Regions from separate parts of the Brevibacterium sp. FAM 27836 genome, predicted to be linked through region 1. Evidence: predicted binding sites of a transcription regulator. Region 1 holds the regulator's gene; the other holds the start of a gene.

Region 1 (11,899 bases):
TCGTCGAGGGTATCGGCATCCAGGTCTGCCATTTGGTTGGGCGTGAGTGTGGGGAAGTCAGGGCGGGGGCCGGCGTTGACGAAATCGATCCAACCGGCTTTGGTTCCGAGGTTGAAGAGTCGTGTTTCGTTGAGGCGGAGCCATTCTGCGTAGGGGTTGCTCATTCGTCGAATACCTCGAATCCTTCGTCTTCGGGGCCGTCGTCGTTGTCGAAGACGTCGAGATCATCGTGAACGTTTGACTTGGTTTTCGTTTTGGTGTGGGTGAGGAGGTCGATGATGCCCGGAGTGGATGCCCGGTCGCGTGGGTCGATTTCGGGGTCGTCGGTGCCCGCGGTTGAGCTTGTGGTGGCGCTGACTTTCTTCGCGAGGTTCTTTGCCCGCCTGTCTGTGACTGCGTTTTCGTGCCAGTCCTTCAGGAGGGTGAGGATGGCGGTTTGTGGGTCGTGGAACGTGTTGTCGGTGATGCTGAGGCGTCGCGTGTAGTCGGCGGCTTCGGAGCTGAACGGGGCATTGAGGTAGTGGGCGTGTTCCCATTCGAGCCGATGCCAAGTTCCATCCGCGGGATCTTTGAAGTGGACCCAGCGGACGTCATCGCGGTCAACGTAGATGGGCCACTTGCCTGCGTGATTACCTGTATAGGCTGACCGGCGTCCCCGGTAGGGGGTGATCCCGATGCCGTCGTAGCGTCTGCCGTTCACCTCGACTCCGTAGTGGTGTATCTGTCGCCATTCGACTTCGAGGAATTCCATAACGATGTCATCGTTGGTCGGAAGTCTCAGAGTTCCTGATTGAGAGATTCCGCGTTCGAACATTTGGTTTGGAGTGAGTTTGATATCGGGCACGTGCGGGTCTCGGAGGCTCGAGTGAGGGGTGTCGTGGTAGATGCCCACCCATTCTCGGATGATCTGTTCTAATTCGGAGACGAAGAGGAACGCTGATTTCTCGACGTCTTTGCCCCGCGAATACACATCTGGTCCTTTGTACGCGGGGAGGTGTTCGAGGAGTGATTGCCGGAGAGTGCGGAAGAACCTTTCGACCACGGCCTTGTCTGTGGGCTGGATAGGGCGTGCAGGTTGCACGTTGATGCCCAAGCGGTCACAGACAGAGAGGACGTGGCGCGACAAGTACGCTTTGCCGTGGTCGACGATGATGCTGTCGGGGAGGAGCTCGTGACTGGATTTGCTACCCTCAGTTGCGCTGACATTCTCGGGCAGTCCCAAGTAGGGCCCTACAGGGGATTCCGGAGATCGTCCCCAGGATTGTGGAGTGACGGTTTGATAGAGCACCGATGCCACGTCAACTGATTGGGCTGCCACGGGACGCAGTGTCAGCCCGGTAATGATTCGCGTGTTGAGGTCGATCCCGACTGTGAGTTCGACGTTGACCCAACGGCAGGAGACGGGTTCTAACGCGAATACGTCGAGGCTATTCGTGTCGAGGACAATGTATTGTCCCGGTCGGTCCGATTGCAGTCGGCTCAGGACGCCCTTCGGGCGACCGGCCACTGAACGACGTTGTTTCGCAGCTCCGAAAGTGTATTGACCTTTGTCGAGTTGTTTCACTCTCACGTAGGCCACCGACCGGGAGGGAGTTTTCGCGTCGGGGTTGGCGGCGACATACGCGCGGTTAGTTTTCGAGATGACTGTGGAGATTGTGGGGTTGGAAGCATCTCGATAGGTTGCCAATACGTCGGAGCAGATGCGATCCCACTCGTGAGTCACCTGGTCTCTGGCGTGGCGTACGAGTCGCGTGTCCACGAGGCCGGCAGGTCCACGTTCTTTGTACCGCTTCTTCAGCCTGTACAGAGTGCTGACTCCGATGCCCAGGGATTGAGCAGCCTTCTTGTGACGCTCCTTTGCCTGTTTGTCCCCGATTCCTGCCTGTAGGAGCGATTCCACGACCCGCGCTCGCTCGGTGAGAGTGGTGTGTTGTGATTCTGACAACGCGTCCAAGAGGGCGCGGTCCGTGGCTGAGAATTCTAGAGAGTCAGGTATCTGCTCGTCTGAGCGTGGTTCGATGTTGGTCGCCCGCCCGATGAGTGAATTGATGTTCGTTTTGCGGATGACTGTCCCGCTTGAGAGCAGGACGGAGTCGGCCTGGAGTTCAGTGACTTTCCATCGCTGCCCATCGAGCCAAAGCGAGTTTCCTACGTTGAGGTCGAGTACGTCATCCATGGGGCGCTTCTAACAGTTGGGTCTGGAGGGAAATCGGCTTTGTGAGGTTGACGTGCCACCGGTTAGCCCACAACAGTGCGAGGACTGCCATCCGGAGGGTGTTTTCGTCGGCTAAGCCGGTTGCAGCCTGCTCAGTCTGGGCAAGCGTCATTTCTGGGTGTCCCAGTGGTTCCAACTCGTCAAGCAGTCTTGGGTGGAGGAACTGTGCTCGTCGGCCGACGGCGATGAACCGGAGGTTGCGCATCAGAATGGGATCTGCGCCTGACCATACTTCGTAGCTCCAGCCTTTCGCCCTACATAATCCGGCGGTCCAGGAGAACTGGTCCTGTACTCGTTTGTCGGAGAGTCTGGTTGCTGGTTTCACATCGACGAGTGTGAAGCTGCCGTTGCTGTGTTCGAGAAGTATGTCGGGGACGTGTCGGCGGAGGTGGGCACCGTCTCGTCCTTGGAGATGGAACGGTTGCGTTGCGATTTGCACGGTGCTGGGGTCGAAGTCTGCAAGCCAGAGCCGATCGAGTTCGAGGAGGCTCTCGTATACGACGGTCCTGTGAGTGGTCGCGAGCCAGAACAGGCCGGGAAAGTTTCTCTGGCCTTTATAGGACGGCGGAAGGCGCACAGGTTCTCCGCTGATCACCTCTTGAGAGCTGATCAGCCCGAGGGTAGTCACTACGAGGTCGGCGTTGCCTGCCGGTAGGAAGCGAACCTCTGTAGTAAGTTCGTCCATCTGTGAATCATGTCACATTATTCTCAGATCGCAAGGACTTATTCTCAAAGAGTTCTTGCATTATCAGGAAATTCTCATTTCGAGCCGGATCCTACAGGTCGTTTCCGAAGATTTTTCGGGGGCGCGGAATAAAAGCCGCCTCAGTTAAGTTGAGTCTGGTGTACGCAACTTTGATGAGGCCGACTTGACGGTTGGAACCTCGAAGAGAATACTTGAGTCCGGTTGGCTCAATGTGTGCGGTCGAGTGGTTCTGACTCAAGAACCGGAGCCGCCCGATCGCACACATTGGAGTCGCAGGAACTCACGATCTGTAAGGAGAGAAAACTATGGCACGTGCAGTTGGAATCGACCTCGGAACCACGAACTCCGTCGTCGCCGTCCTCGAAGGCGGCGAGCCGAAGGTCATCGCGAACGCCGAAGGCGGTCGCACGACCCCGTCCGTCGTCGCAGTCAACAAGAACGGCGACTCACTCGTCGGCGAGATCGCCAAGCGCCAGGCCGTCACGAACATCAAGAACACCGTCGCATCGGTCAAGCGCCACATGGGCACCGACTGGTCCACCGAAATTGGCGGCAAGAAGATGACGGCTCCCGAGATCTCGGCCCGCATCCTCCAGAAGCTCAAGCACGACGCCGAGGAGTACCTGCAGGAGAAGGTCACCGACGCGGTGATCACCGTCCCTGCATACTTCAACGACGCCGAGCGTCAGGCTACGAAGGACGCTGGTGAGATCGCCGGACTCAACGTCTCGCGCATCATCAACGAGCCCACCGCTGCCGCTCTGGCCTACGGCCTCGAACGCGGCAAAGAAGATGAGCTCATCCTCGTCTTCGACCTCGGCGGCGGAACGTTCGACGTCTCGCTGCTCGAAGTCGGCAAGGACGAAGACGACTTCTCCACCATTCAGGTCCGTGCGACCTCAGGAGACAACCGCCTCGGCGGTGACGACTGGGATCAGCGGATCGTCGACTGGCTGGTTGAGCAGGTCAAGAACAACTACGGCGTGGACCTGACCAAGGACGCCACCGCTCTGCAGCGCCTCAAGGAAGCCGCAGAGCAGGCCAAGAAGGAACTGTCCTCGGCCACCAGCACGAACATCTCGCTGCAGTACCTGTCGATGAGCGAGAACGGACCCATCCACCTGGATGAGACCCTCACCCGGGCGAAGTTCGAGGACCTGACCAAGGACCTCCTCGAGCGCACCAAGGCTCCGTTCCATGCTGTGATGAAGGATGCTGGCGTATCCGTTAAGGACATCGACCACGTCGTCCTCGTCGGCGGATCGACCCGCATGCCCAGCGTGACCCAGGTCGTCACCGAACTCACCGGAGGCAAGGAGCCCAACAAGGGTGTCAACCCCGATGAGGTCGTCGCGATCGGCGCCGCCGTCCAAGCCGGTGTCCTCGTAGGTGAGCGCAAGGACGTTCTGCTCATCGACGTCACCCCGCTCTCGCTCGGACTCGAGACCAAGGGCGGCGTGATGACCAAGCTCATCGAGCGCAACACCCCGATCCCGACCAAGCGTTCGGAGACCTTCACCACCGCTGAGGACAACCAGCCCTCCGTGTCGATCCAGGTCTTCCAGGGTGAGCGGGAGTTCACTCGCGACAACAAGAACCTCGGCACCTTCGAGTTGACCGGTATCGCTCCGGCTCCGCGCGGTGTGCCGCAGATCGAGGTCGCCTTCGACATCGACGCCAACGGCATCGTCCACGTGTCTGCCACCGACAAGGGCACCGGCACCGAGCAGTCGATGACGATCACCGGCGGTTCCGCGCTGCCGAAGGAAGACATCGACCGCATGGTCCGTGAGGCCGAGGAGCACGCAGAAGAGGACAAGAAGCGCCGTGAGGCTGCCGACGTCCGCAACAATGCGGAGAACCTCGCCTACCAGACCGAGAAGCTGCTGACCGACAATGCCGACAAGCTGCCGGAAGAGCTCAAGACCGAGATGCAGGGCGATGTCGACGCCGTCAAGGAAGCCCTCAAGGGTGAAGACGACGACGCCGTGAAGAGCGCCTACGACAAACTCGTGGAGAACCAGCAGAAGATCGGCGAAGCCATCTACAGCCAGCAGGGCGGTGCCGAAGGCGCCGAAGCTGCCGGTGAAGGTACCGCCGATGCAAGCGCAGACGACGATGTCGTCGACGCCGAAGTTGTCGACGATGAGGATGAGGAGAAGAAGTAATGACTGCCGAGGGCAACGACAAGTCGTCCGAGGAGCCAGGCTTCACCTTCAGTGACAAGCGCCGGGTCGATCCGAACACCGGTGAGGTCCGTCCCGAGGCCGACGCCCAGTCGGCCTCGGCCGGGGCCGGTGAGGAGCCGACCGCGGACCCGAATGCCGAACAGGCCGATGCCAGCGACCTTGGTGTGGACATCCCGTCCGATGCCTCGGGTCTCGAGGACATCGAGCCGGAGGCCGAGCCCGAACCGGGTTCGGAGGCAGCGGGATACCTGGCCGACCTCAAACGCATCAACGCCGAGTATGCGGCCTACCGAATGCGCGCCGACCGCGAACGTGAGCGTGCGGCGCTCGGCGGCACGATCAAGGTCGTCGAGGCCCTGATTCCCGTGCTCGACGAGGTCAAGCTCGCTCGCGACAACGGCGATGTCACCGGGCCTTTCGAGACCCACGTGAACAAGCTGGTCGAATCGCTGAACAAGCTCGGCGTCGAGCAGTACGGAGAGGTCGGCGACGAGTTCGATCCGAACATCCACGAAGCGCTCATGCAGCAGCCTTCGGATGAGGTCGAGAATCCGACGCTCTTCCTGGTCATGCAGCCGGGCTACCGGATCGGGGAGCGCATCATCCGCGCCGCCCGCGTCGGTGTCCAGCAGCCGGAGGACTGAGCAACGACCATGATCGCCGAGGCGGCCGCCCGCCCCGCACGCCGGTTCACCGACGTACGGGGCCGGGGAACCGCCTCGGCGGCGGTCCGGATCTTCGGGGCAGTGCCCCGGGGCTGCGGATTGTGAGAGGACAAGTGAATACCGTGATGACAGGATTGATTGGAAGGAAAGGAGGTGCCAGGTGAATACCGGACCTCAGAATGATTGGTTCGATAAGGACTTCTACAAAACCCTCGGCGTCTCCAAGGATGCTTCCGACGCCGAGATCAAGAAGGCTTATCGCAAGCTCGCGCGCAAGTATCACCCGGACGCCAACCCCGGTGATGAGAAGGCCGAAGAGAAGTTCAAGGAGATCGGCCAGGCCCACCAGGTGCTCTCCGACAAGGAATCCCGGGCCCAGTACGATCAGGTCCGCGCCATGGGCGGCGGTGCCAGGTTCAGCGCCGGTTCCGGTGGACCCGGCGGGGCTGCCGGCGGCGGATTCGACGATGTGTTCTCCGACCTCTTCGGAGGCGGCGGACGCACCAGGACCCGCACGACCTACGGCGGTGGGGGAGACGTTCCCCCGGACCTGGCGGATCTGCTCGGCGGATTCGGCGGAGGTTTCGGCGGTGGCGGTTACGGCGGCTACCAGCCTCCGCTCAAGGGCGGCGACATCAAGTCGAGTACGACGCTGTCGTTCACCGAAGCGATCAACGGTGCCTCGGTGAAGCTGAACATGCCGGGTGGGAAGCCGCTGACCGTGCGGACACCGATCGGGGTCAAGGACGGGCAGAAGATCCGCCTGGCCGGCAAGGGCAAGACCAGCCCCAACGGCGGCGAGCCCGGTGACGTCATCCTCACCGTGCACGTAAGCCCGCACCCGGTCTTCACCCGCGATGGTGACAACCTGCGGATTGAGCTGCCGATCAGCTTCGACGAGGCGGCCCTCGGCGCCGAGGTCAAGGTGCCGACCCTGGGCGGAACGCCCGTCAAGGTCAAGGTCGCACCGGGGACACCGTCGGGACGGACCCTGCGCGTGCGGGGCAAAGGTGTGAAGACGAAGAAAGGCACCGGCGATCTGCTGGCGACAGTCGAGATCGTGGTGCCGAAGAATCTGTCCAAGGAAGCCAAACAAGCGGTCGAGTCCTTCAAGGCCGCCACCGAAGGTGAGGATCCACGCGCCGGCTTGCTGGACAAAGCCAAGGCCAGCTGAGGTGGTGAATCACAATGCACATTTCATCGAGTGCGGCGGTGTATGTCATCTCGGTGGCCGCGGATCTGGCGGGCATGCACCCGCAGACGCTGCGGCAGTATGACCGACTGGGTCTCGTCACTCCGGAACGCACTGCGGGCCGGGGCCGACGTTATTCCGGGAAGGACATCGCCAAGCTGCGACTGATCCAGCAGCTGTCGCAGGACGAAGGCGTTAACCTCGTCGGGATCAAGAAGATCATCGACCTGCAGAACCAGGTCGATGCGCTCAAGAGCCGCAACGAGGAGCTCGAGGACGAGGTCCGGGCGCGCAGGTCGGCGCAGGAACGCGATGCACGCGTCTTCGCCGCCGGCACCGTGGGCGGAGACGTCGTCTCGATCTCGCGGGGACGTCGCCCGCAGGGACGTCCGGAACCAGGAGCCCTGGTGCTGTACAACCGGTACCGCCGCGGCTGAGTTGAACGGCACGATTGAGCCGAACGGCGAGGTCGGGTCGGGGCGCAATAGCGAACGGCAGCCATGAACGCCGAGGCGGAGCGCGTACCCTATTGTGGGTGCGCGCTCCGCCTTTCGAATGTGCACCTGATTGTGACTATCAACTTCGCAGATTGGTGCAGATATCGTGCGACACTGACTTCTGTGAACGAGAAAGAGAAGGTTCGACAGGTCGCCGACAGTGCCGACTCGGCGGCTCAGGAAGCCGCGGACAGCCAGTGGTTCGAAAGAGTCGCCCGTGCGGGTTTCATTGCCAACGGACTGGTCCACGCCATCCTCGGGGCGACCGCTGTGACGATCGGACTGGGCCAGGGCGGAGGCGAGGCCGATCAGGCGGGAGCCATCGGGCAGATCGCTTCGCAGCCCTTCGGCATGGTGCTGATCATCATCTGCTTCCTCGGCTGTGCGCTCATGGCGCTGTGGTGCCTGATCAATGCGTTCTTCGGTTCGGCCTCGCTGCGCGGCGCTGGAACGAAGGATCCGCAGCAGAAGCAGGGCCGGAAGCAGTGGACCGGCTTCCTCACCATGGTCGGCTCCGCCATCGCCTACCTGGTGGTCGCCGCGACATTCGCGCAGTTCGTCTTCGGCGGGGGAGCGGACTCGGGCAAGTCGAGCTCACAGGCTTCGACGACCGTGGCGAAGGCGCCGGGCGGACTGTATATCCTCATGGCCGCCGGCGCCGTGATTGCGATCATCGGCATCGTGTTCTGTATCAATGGTCAGCGACGGAAATGGAAAGAGGAGCTGCGTCGTCCGCAGAGCGCGATCATTCGCTTCCTCGTCGGATTCACCGGCGTCGTCGGGTACCTGGGCAAGGGCGCAACGCTGCTGTCGGTGGGCATCCTCATCGTGGTGTCCGCGGCGACCGGTGATCCGGAGGAATTCACCGGAATCGACGGCGCGCTCAAGGGCATGCGCGACCAGCCGTTCGGGCCGTATCTGCTGTTGGCGGTGGGTCTCGGCCTGGTCCTCTACGGAGGCTTCCTCGCCCTGCGTTCGAGGTACGACCGCATGGAATGAGCTGTCGTCTGCCGGGCTGCAGATGTTGGCCGCGGATATTTGGCTGTAGAGAGAAGAAGGGCGCGAACCCACATTGGGTTCGCGCCCTTCTTCATCTCACGCCCGGCTCAGTCGAGCTCGGACGATCAGTCAGGTCAGTCGCTATCAGATCTCAGCGGGATCCTGGGCGACCTTCTTGCGACGCATGGTCATAGCGACTGCGGCTCCACCGATGAGGAGGAGGCCCGCGCCGCCGACGAGGCCGGTCAGCTCGGTACCGGTGCGAGGCAGGTCGCCGCCGTTGCCGGCATCTCCGTTGTCGCCATCGTCGTTTCCGCCGTTGCCGTCCTCATTGCCGTCATCGTCGCCGCCGCCGGCGTTCGGATCTTCCTCGACGGAGAACTCACCGGTCAGTTCGTCATCGCCGCAGGTGACGGTCACATCGTAGTCGCCGATGTAGGCCGAGGCGTTGGAGGCGCTTGTGCCGTAGACGTTGACGTTGGCCTTGCCTTCGTCATCAGCCTGGACGGTCTTGTCGAAGGCGGTGACGCTCGACTCGCCCTTGGGGTTGACGAGGAAGCGAACGTCTTCACCGGGCTCGCAGTTCTCGACGGCGAGGGTGACGCCCTTGTCTTCCTTGACGAAGTCAGCGGGGGTGATCGACTCGGGGGAGACGGTCAGCTTGGCTTCTTCAGCAGGAGCGGTGGGCTCTTCTGTCTCGTCTTCGGTGATGCTGAAGTCCTGAGCCGGGGAGTTGGTCTCGGTCTCCTGGTCGACGCCCCAGACGGAGTAGTCGCCGGCCGGAAGTGCTTCGTCGCCCTCGAACTTCAGGGTGGCGGAGATCTTTCCCTCGTCGTCGGCTTCGACTTCCTCGGTTGCGAAAGGTGACTGTGCGGTGCCGCCCACGACGGTGACCTTGCCTCCGGGGGTGAAGCCCTCACCGGTGACCGTGATGCCGTTCTTCGCGAACTCGCTCTGCGAGATCTTGTCGGTGTTGAGCGAGACCTTCGGGTCGACCTCGGGAGCCTCGGGCTCGTCGGTGTCATCGACGACGTTGAAGCTCAGCCCGTCGTAGGTGCGCTGCTCACCGTCGCGAGTGATCGTGACGGAGAGATCAACCGTACCGTTTTCGATGTCCTCGGCAGGCTGAGTGGAGTAGATGTTGTATTCGAAGGTATCGCCCTCAGCAGTTCCGGCTTCGCCGGTGAGCGAATCCGAGATCTTGTCTCCGGCCTCAAGGCCGGTGATCGTGACGACGATTCCCTTGTCCTTGTTGGCGAGATCCTCGGCGGTGATCTCCTTGGGGGAGGTCGTCACCTCTGCCTCGATAGCCTGCGCATCAGCCTTAGGTGATTCAGGTGCAGTGCTTTCCTGGGCGTCGCCGGAGTTCTTGACGACAGAGTGCGAGTAGTTGACCGAGCCGGGGGCAGCGATGACTGGGGATGCGGCCAGGCCGGTGATGGCGATGGCCACCGCGGGTGCGAGGGCGAGCTTCTTCATGTATTTCCTTAGAAAATGACAGCTGGGTGTGAAGTATTACGAATGTAACAGTAATGCAACATTCACCACACGCATAGTTGTGGTCGTTTTGTTCAGCACTGACTTCGGCCCCGTCGCAGAGTTCATTTTCCATTCACCTGGAAGCACCGATTCGTCTCAGACGGCAGAACAGACGAAGGGGCGGCTCAGTGTGTGCTGAGCCGCCCCTTCGTCTGTCGTTCCAGGCTGACCGCCTGGCTCGGATCAGAAGCTCGTCGGAGTCTGTCCGAACTTGTTCTTGCGGCCGGTCAGTGCGATCGCAGCACCACCGACGAGGAGGAGCAGGGCTCCCGTCGTCAGTCCGCCGAGGTCGGCACCGGTACGCGGCAGCTGGCTGCCGTCGTCTCCGCCGTTTCCGGCATTTCCGTTGTCGCCGCCGTTAGATCCGCCGCCATTGGCGCCACCGGTGACTGTGAAGGAGTCTTTCATGGTGTCGTCACCGCAGGTCGCGGTTGCGGTGTAAGCACCGACATAGGCCGAGACATCCGACGAGGTGCCGAAGACGTTGACCGAGGCATTGCCTTCGTCATCAGCCGTGACGGTGTTCTCGTACGCCGTGACGTTGATGCCCTTCGGGTTGACCTCGAAGTGGACATCCGCACCGGGCTCGCAGTTCTCGACGGCGAGGGTGACGCCCTTGTTCTCATTGGCGAAGTCCGCTGCCTCGATCTTCTTCGGGGAGACCGTGAAGGATGCATCGGCGGGAGCTTCGGTCTCACCGTCGTCCCCATCGTCGTTGCCATCCTTGCCATCGTCATTGCCGTCTTCGTTGCGGTCGTCCCCGTCATCGTCTCCGTCTTCGGCGACAACGTTGATGTTGCCCTCGAGGGTCTCCGACTCGGTGCCTTCACGGTCGATGGTGACGGTGAACGGAACCTTGCCGACCTCGAGGTTGTCGGGGTTGCCCTCGTACCAGAGGTTGAGCTCGTAGTCACCGTCGGCTTCTGCCGTCTCGGTCTCTCCGGTGAGGGAGTCCGTGATCTTGTCACCCTTCTTGACACCGGAGACAGTGACCGTCACGCCCTTTTCCCTGTTGGCGAGATCCTCGGCGGTGATCTCCTTCGGATCGACTTTGAGTGAGGCATCGATCGGATCGACGGCGTCGTCATCCTCTTCGGTGACGGTGATCTCGACAGAGTTGCTGGCGGCGCTGGTCGTGTCATCGATGAAAGTCAGCGAATACGTGCCGGCTTCGAGAGATTCGGGAGCGACCACGACGCCTTCGACATCACCGTTCTCGTCAGCGCGGGCCTTTTCCTCGGCCTGAGGTGCTGCCGCGCTCTGCGAGGAGACGGCTTCGCCCTTGACGCTGACGGTACCATCCGGAGAGAAGCCGGTTCCGGTGAACTTCAGTCCGTCCTTCTTGAAGTCCTCGAGGGAGATCTCCTTCGAGTCGACCGTGACCGTCGGGTCGACGGCGCCGTCTTCGGTGATGGTGAAGTCCTGAGCCGGGGAGTTGGTTTCGGACTCCTGGTCGACGCCCCAGACGGAGTAATCGCCGGCCGGAAGTGCTTCGTCGCCCTCGAACTTCAGGGTTGCGGAGATCTCGCCGTCGGCGTTGGCTTCGACTTCCTGGGTCGCGAAGGGCGACGTTGCGTTGCCGCCGACGACGGTGACAGTGCCGTTCGGGGTGAAGCCCTCGCCGGTGACCTTGATGCCGTCATCCTCGATGCCGCTCTGCGAGATTTCGTCGGTGCTGAGCGAGACCGTCGGGTCGACCTCGGGTGCCTCGGACTCGTCAGCCAGGGGGACCACGCTGGTTTCGGTGACTGACTGTGTGCCTGGACGCTCCAGCTGGAGAGCGAAGTTGACCCTCTTCTGCTTGACCTCGTTGGCCGAGTGCAGCGTGATCGTCGCGGTCGAGCCCTGAGCGGTGACGGCCGGGCCGGTGAGGCCGGACTTGGCCGAGACCTTGTCA
Region 2 (11,899 bases), 230 kb from region 1:
CGGCATGTCCGTGGCCCTGGTCGGGGTGACCGTGGCCGCCGTCGCAGGCTCCGCCGTCCTCCTCATCCCCGGCATCACGATCGCCGCGGCCATCGCCCTCGGCGCGATGCTCGCCCCACCGGACCCCGTCGCCGTCGACGCGGTCGCCGGCACCGTGTCGATTCCGCGCCGCATCATGTCGACCCTGCAGAGCGAGGGACTGTTCAACGACGCGGCGTCGCTGGTCATCTTCCAGACCGCGATGGCCGCGGTGCTGGCCGGCACCGAGGTCGACTACGCAGATCTGGCTGTGTCATTCATCGTCTCCGCCGCCGTCGCGGTCGCCGTCGGTCTGGTCCTGTCGTTCGCGGCGTGGTGGGTGATGGAGAAGATCGACCACACGGTCGCCCGTTCCTCACTGATGCTCGTCCTGCCCTTCGGCGTCTACCTCGTCGCCGAGCACCTCCACGCCAGCGGCGTCATCGCCGTCGTCGTCGCCGCACTCGAGGTCCGTCGCCGCGACACGGAAGGCAACTCCGCGGCACGCGTCACCCAGAACTCGACCTGGCAGGTCCTCGAGATGCTCATCACCGGCATCGCCTTCGGCCTCATCGGACTCGATCTGCGTCTCATCATCGAATCCGAGCATGCCGATCTCGGGCGGGCGCTGCTCATCGGCGGGCTCATCGCCGTCATCGTCATCGCCGTCCGCTTCATCTGGCTGCTCCTGGGCACTCTCATCGAGCGCAAGCGCCGGGAGGTCGACCCCGATGCCGCTCCGCTGAACGTCCGCGATGCCACCCTGATGACCTGGGGCGGGATGCGCGGTCTGGCCACGGTGGCTCTGGCCCTGTCGATTCCCGCGACCACGCAATCCGGGATGCCGTTTCCGGGCCGGTCCTACATCGTCGTCGCTGCGGCCATCGTCCTGCTCGTCACCCTCGTTCTGGCGGGACTGACCTTCCCCGCTGCGGTGGCGGGCCTGGGCATCGACGACGAGGCGGAGAAGGAGCATCAGGCCACGAAGGCGATCGCGATGCGCGCCTACAAGGCGGCGATGCGCGAGATCAGGAACGACGACAGCCTGCCCGACGAGGTGGTCGAACCGCTGCGGGCCAGGTTCAAGCTCCTCCACGACCAGCTCAGCGGAACCACCGATGACCAGGCGAACTCCGAGCAGGTGACCGCGTTCAAGGAACACCGTGAGCAGATGCTGCAGGTGCAGAAGAGGGCGATGCAGACCGCCCGCGCCGAGGTGCTCGCCGCCCGACGTGAACGCGGCACGGATCCGGAGATCGCCGACAAGGTCCTGCGTCGCTTCGACCTCCAGTCCGTGCTCGCGAACTGAGCCGGACGCGTTGGTGTCGGCGATACGGGACGGCGGGCCGCCTCGGCGAGATTCTCGGCTGAAAATAAAGGTTGAGCGGAATAGACTCAACTTTGTTGGTGTTGTTCCATTCGAGAGCTGTGATCAGCACACGATTTCACGAAGGAGTTGCGCATGGACGCACAGATGACAACCAAATCCCGGGAGGCGCTGCAGACTGCGGTCAACGACGTCGTCGCCCGGCACAACAACCAGGTCGAACCGGCGCACCTCGTCGCCGCCCTCCTGTCCCAGCCCGATTCTCTCGCGGCCACCCTGCTGACCAAGGTCGGCGCCGACCCGCGGCGAGTGCTCACCGCCATCGAAGCCGTGATCGGCGGCTTCCCCACGGTCAGCGGTTCTTCGGTGAGCCAGCCGAGCCTGTCTCGGACCGGGCTCGAGATGATGAATCTCGCGCAGGAGGAGATGACCGCACTCGGCGATCAGTTCGTCTCCACCGAGCACCTGCTGCTCGCCGCCGCTGCCGGCCAGGACGGCACCGGCGATGCCCTGCGCTCCAATGGTGCAGGCCGGGACGCGCTGCTCGCGGCTCTGCCCGAACTGCGCGCCGGCAAGAAGGTCACCTCGGAGAACCCCGAGGAGACCATGCAGTCGCTGGAGAAGTTCGGCATCGATCTCACCGCCGTCGCCCGCGAGGGCAAACTCGATCCGGTGATCGGCCGCGACAAGGAAGTGCGTCGCGTCGTTCAGGTGCTCTCCCGCAGGACGAAGAACAACCCCGTCCTCATCGGTGAGCCCGGCGTCGGCAAAACGTCCGTCGTCGAGGGCCTGGCCCAGCGGATCGTGGCCGGAGACGTGCCCGAGTCGCTGCGCGACAAGACGCTCATCAGCCTCGACCTCTCCGCGATGGTCGCCGGCGCGAAGTATCGCGGCGAGTTCGAGGAGCGGTTCAAGGCCGTGCTCGAGGAGATCAAGAACGCCGACGGGCGGATCATCACCTTCATCGACGAACTCCACACGATCGTCGGTGCCGGGGCCGGCGGGGATTCCTCGATGGATGCGGGCAATATGCTCAAACCGATGCTCGCCCGCGGTGAGCTGCGGATGATCGGCGCCACGACGCTCGATGAGTACCGCGAGAACATCGAGAAGGACCCCGCCCTCGAGCGGAGGTTCCAGCAGGTCTTCGTCGGCGAGCCCAGTGTCGAGGACACGATTGCGATCCTCCGCGGACTCAAGGAGCGCTACGAAGCCCACCACAAGGTCTCGATCAACGACGGCGCCCTGGTCGCCGCGGCAACGATGTCGAACCGGTACATCACCGGTCGGCGACTGCCGGACAAGGCCATCGACCTCGTCGACGAGGCGGCATCCCGGCTGCGGATGGAGATCGACTCGGCTCCCGTCGAGATCGATGAGCTCCGGCGCGCCGTCGACCGCCTGAAGATGGAGGACATGGCCCTGTCGAAGGAGACCGACTCCGCGTCCGTCGAACGGCTCAACGCCCTGCGCGCCGATCTCGCCGACAAGGAGGAGGAGCTGCGCGGACTCGAAGCGACCTGGGAATCCCAGCGTGCCGGCCTCAACCGGGTCGGTGAGCTGAAGACGAAGCTCGACGAACTGCGCTCCGCTGCCGACAAGGCTCAGCGCGACACGGACCTCGAGACCGCGTCTCGTCTGCTCTACGGAGAGATCCCCGCTGTGCAGAAGGAGATCGCCGAGGCCGAAGCAGCCGAAGCGGAAGCCGAAGCCGGGCAGAACTCGGACCCGATGGTCTCCGACAAGGTCTCAGGCAATGACATCGCCGAGGTGGTCTCCTCCTGGACGGGCATCCCCGCCGGACGCCTGCTCCAGGGCGAGATCGAGAAGCTGCTTGGGGCGGAGAACGTCCTCGGTCAGCGACTCATCGGGCAGAAGGATGCCGTGGCTGCGGTCTCCGATGCCATCCGCCGTTCGAGGGCCGGTGTCGCCGACCCGGATCGTCCGACCGGTTCGTTCCTGTTCCTCGGACCCACCGGTGTGGGCAAGACGGAACTGGCGAAGTCGCTGGCGGACTTCCTCTTCGACGATGAGAAGGCTCTGATCAGGATCGATATGAGCGAATACGGTGAGAAGCACACCGTGTCCCGCCTCGTCGGCGCTCCTCCGGGCTACGTCGGCTACGACGAGGGCGGCCAACTCACCGAGGCGGTCCGCCGTCGCCCGTACTCCGTGGTCCTGCTCGACGAGGTCGAGAAGGCGCACCCCTCCGTCTTCGACATCCTGCTGCAGGTCCTCGACGACGGTCGGCTCACCGATGGTCAGGGACGCACGGTCGATTTCCGGAACACGATTCTCATCCTGACCTCGAACCTCGGTTCGCAGTTCCTCGTCGACAACTCGCTGTCGAATGAGGAGCAGCGCAGCAAGGTCCTCGACGTCGTGCATGCGACGTTCAAGCCCGAGTTCCTCAACCGGCTTGACGACATCGTGCTCTTCGATGCCCTCGGCCAGGCCGAGCTCGCCTCGATCGTCGATCTGCAGATCGAACACATGTCCAAGCGGCTCGGCGACCGTCGGATCTCCCTCGAGGTCACTCAGGGCGCGGAGGACTGGTTGGCCCTCGAAGGCTACGACCCGGCATTCGGCGCCCGTCCGCTGCGCAGGTTGGTCCAGCGCGAGATCGGCGACAAGCTGGCCCGCGCTCTGCTGGCCGGTGACATCCAAGACGGAGACACCGTCGTGGTCGACCTGCCCGAAGATCCCGAGGCCAAGGGCCTGGAGCTGCGCCCCAAGCGGTAACAGCCGCAGCCTGCGTGCGTGCGGGAGAGAACCACCCTGCAGCCCACCGGTCGGGGGTGCCGCCCCTGCAGCCGCACCGGTCGGCAGGGCCGCCCGCCCCTGCAGCCGCAGCGTGCGTGGGCGCCCGCCCCTGCAGCCGCAGCGTGCGTGGGCGCCCGCCCCTGCAGCCGCACCGGCCGGGCACGGCCGCCCCCTGCTCCACAACGGCGTTCCCTGCCACACAACGGTCGGGAGAACCACCCTGCAACACAAAAGGTGCGGTGCATCAGATTCGGAACTGATGCACCGAACCTTTTGTGACGCGCACTCGCACCAAAAGTGATGCGCCCATGCACCTTTTGTGAAACCCGCCGCACTGAACGTGAAACGCCCCTGCGTCTGCTCCGCCGGCTGCGCAGCGAAAGAGGGCCGCGAACGTGCTACTTCTTACCGGCTGAGGACCCCGGCTTCGAGGACGAAGCAGCATTCGCTTCGGCGGCTTTCGTCCCAGCCGCCTTCGCACCGCCAGCCCCAGCGGCCTTCGCCCCAGCCTTCGCACCGCCAGCCCCAGCAGCCTTCGCTCCGTTGGCCCGTGGCGCCGAGGAGGCCCACCAGTGCCGCAGATAGGCGCTGACCTTGGCGAAGCTGCGGTCGCGGATGAAGATCGCGTCGACGGCGATCATCGTCAACGAGAACCACGGCAGGCCCATGAGCAGCGCGATGCCGAGGTGGAAGGAGAGGATGCCGAGCAGCGCGACGATGCGGGTGTATCGGTTGAACAGCATGAACGGGAAAGCGCACTGGAAGAGGATCGACCCCCACGAGATCGCCACGACCATCGGCCCCCACGCCGTCATCAGATCCGACAGCACCGGCCAAGTGCCGAACTGCTGCGTGTGCAGCGGGTTGTACACGGCGAATCCGTGCTGCCAAGCGGTGCCGCCAGCCTTGTACAGGCCGCCGGACATGTAGATCGCACACACCTGGAATGCGAGGACGACGATGGCGAGGTTGTTGGCCATGATGAGCGCCCACCGCCACGGCCCGCCGTCGGACTCCGGGAACTCCGGATTCCGGGCCCGGCGCCTGGCATCGAGCGACCACCGGCGGGTGGTGTCGGCGAAGAGGAGCGCGATCATGAACATGCGGTAGGCGTTGTCGCCCTGGTCGCCGGCACCGTCGTTGAGCTCGATGAAGCTCACCCACAGCACGAGGTAGAAGGGCAGGACGATCCGTGTGCGCCACCCGAGGATGATGACGATGGCCAGCAGCGCCAGCCCGATCGTCAGCGCGGTGAACAGCGGCGGCGTCGTCACCGCCCGGTGGTAGAGGGAGAAGAGCCAGATGCTCGGGAAGTCGCTCTTCGGTTCGGCGATCTCACCGTTCCATGCAGCCCCCACGCCGAAGGCGTAGTGCCGCGCATTGAAGTTCGTGAGGATGAGTCCGAGCCCGGTCAACCCGATGAGGATCCGCGTCACCGCGAGCCCGTAGGTCGCGTGATAGCGACCGGTGAGCATCTCCTCGAGCCAGTTCCAGCCGTGCGCGAGCTTCGCGCGCACCAGGGTCGTCAACGGGACGAGTCCGGCGCTGCCGATGCTCTCCTGCGACTCTTCGTCTCCCCTCGCCGAGGCGGCCGGACCGGAGTGCCCGACCTCGGTCGCAGTGTCCGTTCCGCTCCTCGTCGATTTCATGTCGTCTTCCTCGTGCGGGGTCGTGTCGTCACTGTTCACTGACGCACCTCACTTTGTCGGAGGAGCAGAAGTACTTCGTGAACTCCTGCTGGGACTGATGCTCCTCGACGACGAGTGCACGCCAGCCCACGGGAACCGGCTGGATCTTCGGACGTTCGGCACTCTTGGAGTTGCGGTCGGCGAAGGGCACGACGTTCTGTCGGGCCGCCTGGTATTGGACGCGCTGGACATCGTCGCCCCAGATCGCCTTCGCCACCTGGGTCGCATAGGCCGTGGCCGTGTGCTCACTCTCGAGGTAGTCCGGGATCGCATTCTTCGGGTCGTCGTATTCCTTGAGCTTCGTCGTCAGCCGATCGACCGAATCATCGCCCTTGAAGTAGTCGAGCTTGACGATCGCCTTCTGGTCATCGGGCAGATCCTCCCAGGAGCCCTTGATATCCGAGGCCACACCGATGCCGAGTCCGGCCGAACGCGGCGGGAACAGCTTGTACGTGGAGTGGTCGAGCTCGACGTCGGTGGCCCTGACCCACTGGGTGATCTCCTCGCCGCTGTCCGTCTTGATCACCGCACGCACGTCGAAGTAGTAGTCACCATTGATCGGCTCGGGCGCGAACACGCTCCATGACTGCCCCCACATCGGGATCATGTACTTCGTGAGCAGATCGCCGGGAATCACCTCCCGCATCGTCGAAGCAGGGGCGATCCACAGAAAGCTGGCGAAAAGGTGGAATCCCGTGATCACCATCGCGATCACCATCAGGGTCCGTTTCACCGCCGATCGTCGCCGAGGCGCTGCCTCGGTCGGCTTGTTGTCCATCTCGGTTCCGAATCTCTCAGCGAACACTTCCGGCGGCACCGGGATTCGGGGCGGCGCCCAGACATCCGCGGTGACAGCACACAGTGACTAGGGTACTTCAGCGGCAAGGGACTTTTCCCCGGTCCGTGCCCGATCACGGCCTCCGGTGATGCCTGCCTACTGCAGCGAACGCAGCCAGTCCTTGACCGCCTCGGTCGACTCGCCGAGCGTCGGCGGTGCCAATTCGTAGCTGGCCGGGGTCTCGGACAGCCGGATCGGGTTGGCCACGGTGGGGATGACACGATCCCCTTCGCCCGCCTCGGCGACGGGTTGAAGTCCCAGCGTCGATGCCAGGTCCACACCCTGAGCGATCGAGTTGATCGGCGCGCAGGGCAGCCCCGCCTCGGTGAGGATGTCGAACCATTCCTGGTTCGTCTTCTCACTGAGTGCGGCGATGAGTTCGGGTTCGAGTTCCTCGCGGTGGACGTTGCGATCGGCGAAGTTCGCGAACCGTTCGTCGCTGGCCCATTCGGGGTGGCCGAGCACCTCGGCGAGGCGGGCGAACTGGTTGTCGTTGCCGCAGGCGATGATGATCTGCCCCTCGGCCGTGGGCATCGGCTGGTACGGGTAGAGACTCGGATGCTGGTTGCCCATCGCCTGCGGCACGACGCCGCCGGCGACATACGCCGAGGTTTGGTTCGCCAGGCCCGACAGCGCCGAGGACAGCAGGTTCGTCTCGACCAGCTGGCCGATGCCGGTGTCCTTGCGGTGGGCGAGCGCGGCGAGGATGCCCACCGTCGTATGGAGTCCGGTGATGACGTCGACGACAGCGACACCGGCCTTGACCGGGCCCGACTCCTCCGAGCCGGTCACCGACATGAACCCGGACAGCCCTTGGATGAGCAGGTCGTAGCCCGGCAGCGGATTGTCACGACCGAAACCGGTCACCGAGGCGTAGACGATGCCCGGGTTCACCGCGCTCACCGTCTCGTAGTCGAGTCCGTACTTCGCCAGTCCCCCGGCCTTGAAGTTCTCGACGAGGACGTCGGAGGCGGCGGCCAGCTGCTGTGCGAATTCGAGATCCTCGGGATCCTTGAAATCGAGGACGACCGAGTGCTTGTTCCGGTTCGCCGTGAGGAAGTACGTCGCATCGTCCCCTCGCCGAGGCGGCGCCCAGTGACGCGTATCATCGCCGGTCCTGCCCTCGACCTTGATGACCGTGGCCCCGAGATCGGCGAGCATCATCGTCGCGTAGGGTCCGGCCAGGACGCGGGAGAAGTCCGCCACGACCGTCCCGGTCAGAGGTCCGCTCCTCTGCCGCCCGAAAGGTTCTTGGGCTCCTGCTGTTTCCACCTGCTGCCTCCCTTGGCACGACCGACTTTCCTGTCCTCAGGCAGACTATACGGACCGAGTCGCCCGGCCCACCCGACGGGGTCGCCGGTGGTCGGGAGAGGCCGAGGCGGGCCAGGACCGGAGGCAGGAGAGCGGCGGAGGCCGGAACGGGAGAGCTGCGAATCCCGTTCCGGGCGGGCGACGGTATCCGTCGGCCGCCTCGGCGACGATCTGGCTAGAATCAGCGGTACGATCGCCGATCACGACCAGGCGGCAGATTCCACGGCTGCGGCGCGGAGCCCCGAAGAACCGGGTCGCCCGCCCGACCGTGCTCGACCGGACATCAGCGAAGGGACGAACGATGACGTTGCACATGCCCGCGGAGACCTCCGCCCAGGACCGGGTCTGGATGGCGTTCCCATCCTCCGGCTACGCGCTCGGCGACACAGAGGCCGACGCCGAAGCCGCCCGCGCCACCTGGGCCGCCGTTGCCCGGGCCACCAGCGAGTTCACCCCGGTGACGGTGGTCGTGACCAGTGCACAGACCGAGCATGCCAGGCGCCACCTCGGCGAGGGGATCACGCACCCGATCACGATCGTCAACGCCGCACTCGACGATGCGTGGATGCGTGATATCGGGCCGAGCTTCGTCGTCGACGACGAGGACCGGCTGCACGCGGTGGACTGGGTATTCAACGGGTGGGGCGCGCAGGAGTGGGCGAGCTGGGATCACGATGAGCACATCGGCGAGTTCGTCGCGGATCTGGCCGGCACCCCGGTGGTGTCCTCATCGCTGCGCAACGAAGGCGGTGGGTTCCATGTCGATGGGAAGGGCACGGTGCTGGCCACCCGCAGTGTACAACTCGACCCGGGTCGGAACCCGGGATTGACCGAAGCCGATGTCGAGGCCGAATTCGCGGCCACGATCGGGGCGAAGAAGGTCATCTGGCTCGATCGCGGGCTGCACCGCGACAACCAGACCTTCGGCACTCGCGGTCACGTCGACATCGTCGCCACGATGCCCAGTCCCGGCGTCGTCCTCGTCCACGATCAGCGCGATCCGAAGCACCCGGACTACGAATTCAGTCGTGCGCTCATCGCACAGTTCTCCGCCGAGACCACCGCCGATGGTGTGCCCTTCGAAGTGGTGCCGATCCCCGCACCCGAGGTGCTGCGCGACGAGGAGGGGTGGGTCGACTACTCCTATGTCAATCATCTCGTCACCAACGGCGGGGTCATCGCCTGCACCTTCGATGATCCGATGGACGCCGAGGCGGCCGCTGTGCTCGAGCGGGTGTACCCGGGTCGGAAGGTCGTCGGAGTCGATGCCCGCGAACTCTACGCCCGCGGCGGCGGCATCCACTGCATCACTCAGCAGCAGCCCACCGTCGGCTGATCTTCGACGCTCGGGGCATCGGCTGCGCAATCCATACCCCACCGGGCACTGCACGGTATAAGCTGGTGGGACAGGACACAGCGCCCATGCGCTGATCACCGAGAGGCTCGGATCTGTGCCGCACAGCAGTGCGGCAGACAGTGTCGGCAAACTGCGAAGAGGAGCATGACCATGAAGAAGAGATTGATTCTCCTGGCCGGTCTCGGAGTCGGATTCATTCTCGGATCGCGCACCGGACGCCAGAGCTATGAACGGCTGAAGGCCCAGGCCCAGGATCTGTGGACCGACCCGCGAGTCCAGGACACCGTCGACAGGGCCAACCAGTCGCTGCGTGAGAAGTCACCGGCCGTCGCCGATGCCGTCCAGACCGCGGCCGACAAGGTCAATGCCGTGGCGTCGACGAGCACGCCCGTCTCCGAATTCGACGGTGATGAGGACGAATCGTCCGCGCAGGACACCGCCGCGAAGAGCACCACCGCTTCGCCGAAGCACACGCCGTCGCCGAAGGCCAAGGACACAGTGGCCGATCCCGAGCGTCACCTCGACGACGAGGGCCCCGCCGGAGTCGCCGACGACGACTGAGCAGCGGCACGGTCGCCGGCTTCGTTCACAGCAGGGAGCTCGTCAGTCGGGCCACGTTCTCGACGTACTTCTCCAGCAGTGACCGGCTCGCCCATTCCTCGGCGTCGAGTTCGACGGAGTTCGGGGCGTAGCGTTCGGCCTCGAGCTCGTACATGCGCTGTGTGAACTCACGATTGACGATGAACATCGTGACCTCGAGGTTCATCGCAAAGGACCGTTCGTCCATGTTCGAGGAACCGATGATCGAGACCTCGTCGTCGATGATGAGGAACTTCGAGTGCAGCACCGTCGGTGCGTGGTACATGAAGATCCGCACCCCGGCCCGAACGAGTTCGTCATAGTAGGACTGCTGCGCTTTGTGGGTCAGCCAATGGTCGCTCGTCTCACCGACGTAGAGGCGCACCTCGACACCCGAGCGCGCCTCGGTGGTCAGTGCGTGCAGCAGCGACTCGTCGGGCACGAAATACGGTGAGCACACGACGACGCTGCGATTCGCGTTGTAGATGAGGTGGTTGAACAGCCGCAGATTGTTCTCATCCTCGAATCCCGGTCCCGAGGGCACGACCTGAGCCTGGATGCCGCCGGAGTCGGGGGCATCGAGTTCGAAGCTGTCGGGTTCGTCGACGATCTCGTCCGTCTCCGAATACCAGTCGGTGATGAACACGGCATCGAGCTCTTCGACGACCGGACCGCGGCACTCGAGCGAGAGATCCTTCCAGCGGAAGCCCTTCCGCCGGTTGCGCGCCTTGTTGTAGGAGCGGTCGATGATGTTCTGCGAACCGGTGAACGCGACGTCCCCGTCGACGACGAGGATCTTGCGGTGATTGCGCAGATCGGGCCGCTGGTACTCGCCCCGCCACGGTCGAATCGGCAGGGCTCGACGCCAGCTGACGCCCGAGGAGTCGAGCCTCTTGACGAGCTCCGAATACCCCGGATACCCCAACGAGCCGACATGGTCGATGAGGATGCGCACCCGCACCCCCCGCGCATGCGCGGCCAGCAGGGAATCGAGCAGCCGCCTCGTCGTGTCATCGATGGCGACGATGTAGAACTCGAAGTGCACGAATCGCGTCGCCTCGTCGACGGCGTCGGCCATCGCCTCCATGCAGGCGTGATTGTCGACGTGGAGCTCGAAGTCGTTGCCGTGGGTCATCGGCAGGGCACCGAGGTCGAAGTTGAGCTGCGCTGCGGTGCTCAGCGGTTCGGGCATGTGGTCCTTCTGCCCGAGGATCGGCCGATTCCGGATCTGGTCGCGGATGAGGGCATTCATCTGCGACTGCTTGTCCCGCCGCCGCTTCGGCAGCTTCGCCGAGCCGAGCAGCAGGAACGCCGCGACGCCGACATACGGGATGAGGAAGATCGCGAGCAGCCAGCCCAGTGCCACCGAGGGCCGGCGGTTGTGCGGAATCCATCCGAGCGCAATGATGCGGATGAGGAGATCGATCAGCAGAAGGGTGATGATCACCCAATTCGGCCAGGCCGAATTGATGTTGAAGAGCGGATAGATCCCGAAACTGCTCATATATCGCCTGTTCAGCCCCGCCCTTGTTCGTCACCGGTGGGGTCTTTCACCTCAGGTTGAGGAATTCGCATTGCGCACTATCGTATCGTGCCGAGTCTGCGTCCACACCGGCACATCCCCTCTGACCACGGACATCATCCGTCCGCGCCCCCGATTGCACTGTGCCGCCGGGCCCCGGTCCCACCCGAGCAGGGCCCCGGCGTCCGTGACCCCGGTTCCGCCTCGGCGAGGGTGCGCGGGCATACTGGAAGACAATGACAAGTGGCGAAAGCGAAGGTGCTGACCGTGATTCGAGACATCAGTCCTGAGGGCTCCGACCGTTCGGATGTGGCCGACAGCGCCAGCCGCGGCCCCGACGTCGTCAATGCGGAGTCGGTGCCCGTCAGGCCCGCCGTGAGCGTACTCATGCTCCGCGACGGCGCCGAGGGCCTCGAAGTCTTCATCCAGCACCGGGTCTCGACGATGGACTTCGCCGCCGGTGTCGTCGTCTTCCCCGGCGGCCGCGTCGACCCGA

The links. The regulator HspR, encoded in region 1, represses chaperone genes until heat shock. The targets are predictions, from matches to a motif close to AAGTTGAGTCNNNNNGACTCAACTT.
Region 2: the regulator HspR is predicted to act here: its motif matches at 1,396-1,420, upstream of clpB (ATP-dependent chaperone ClpB).

The regions. Positions count from the first base shown of each region.
Region 1 is NZ_CP195711.1:2,364,538-2,376,436, forward strand. It holds gene ACSE4D_RS10565 (AAA family ATPase) at 1-164, opposite strand, end outside; gene ACSE4D_RS10570 (helix-turn-helix domain-containing protein) at 161-2,176, opposite strand; gene ACSE4D_RS10575 (TnsA-like heteromeric transposase endonuclease subunit) at 2,169-2,900, opposite strand; gene dnaK (molecular chaperone DnaK) at 3,227-5,089, shown strand; gene ACSE4D_RS10585 (nucleotide exchange factor GrpE) at 5,089-5,754, shown strand; gene ACSE4D_RS10590 (DnaJ C-terminal domain-containing protein) at 5,936-6,949, shown strand; gene ACSE4D_RS10595 (heat shock protein transcriptional repressor HspR) at 6,964-7,404, shown strand; gene ACSE4D_RS10600 (DUF1206 domain-containing protein) at 7,588-8,463, shown strand; gene ACSE4D_RS10605 (lipoprotein 17-related variable surface protein) at 8,608-9,942, opposite strand; gene ACSE4D_RS10610 (hypothetical protein) at 10,186-11,899, opposite strand, start outside.
Region 2 is NZ_CP195711.1:2,137,387-2,149,285, reverse strand. It holds gene ACSE4D_RS09690 (Na+/H+ antiporter) at 1-1,327, shown strand, start outside; gene clpB (ATP-dependent chaperone ClpB) at 1,481-4,087, shown strand; gene ACSE4D_RS09680 (HTTM domain-containing protein) at 4,507-5,796, opposite strand; gene ACSE4D_RS09675 (DUF5819 family protein) at 5,786-6,574, opposite strand; gene ACSE4D_RS09670 (CaiB/BaiF CoA transferase family protein) at 6,731-7,906, opposite strand; gene ACSE4D_RS09665 (agmatine deiminase family protein) at 8,247-9,281, shown strand; gene ACSE4D_RS09660 (hypothetical protein) at 9,453-9,863, shown strand; gene cls (cardiolipin synthase) at 9,889-11,385, opposite strand; gene ACSE4D_RS09650 (NUDIX hydrolase) at 11,647-11,899, shown strand, end outside.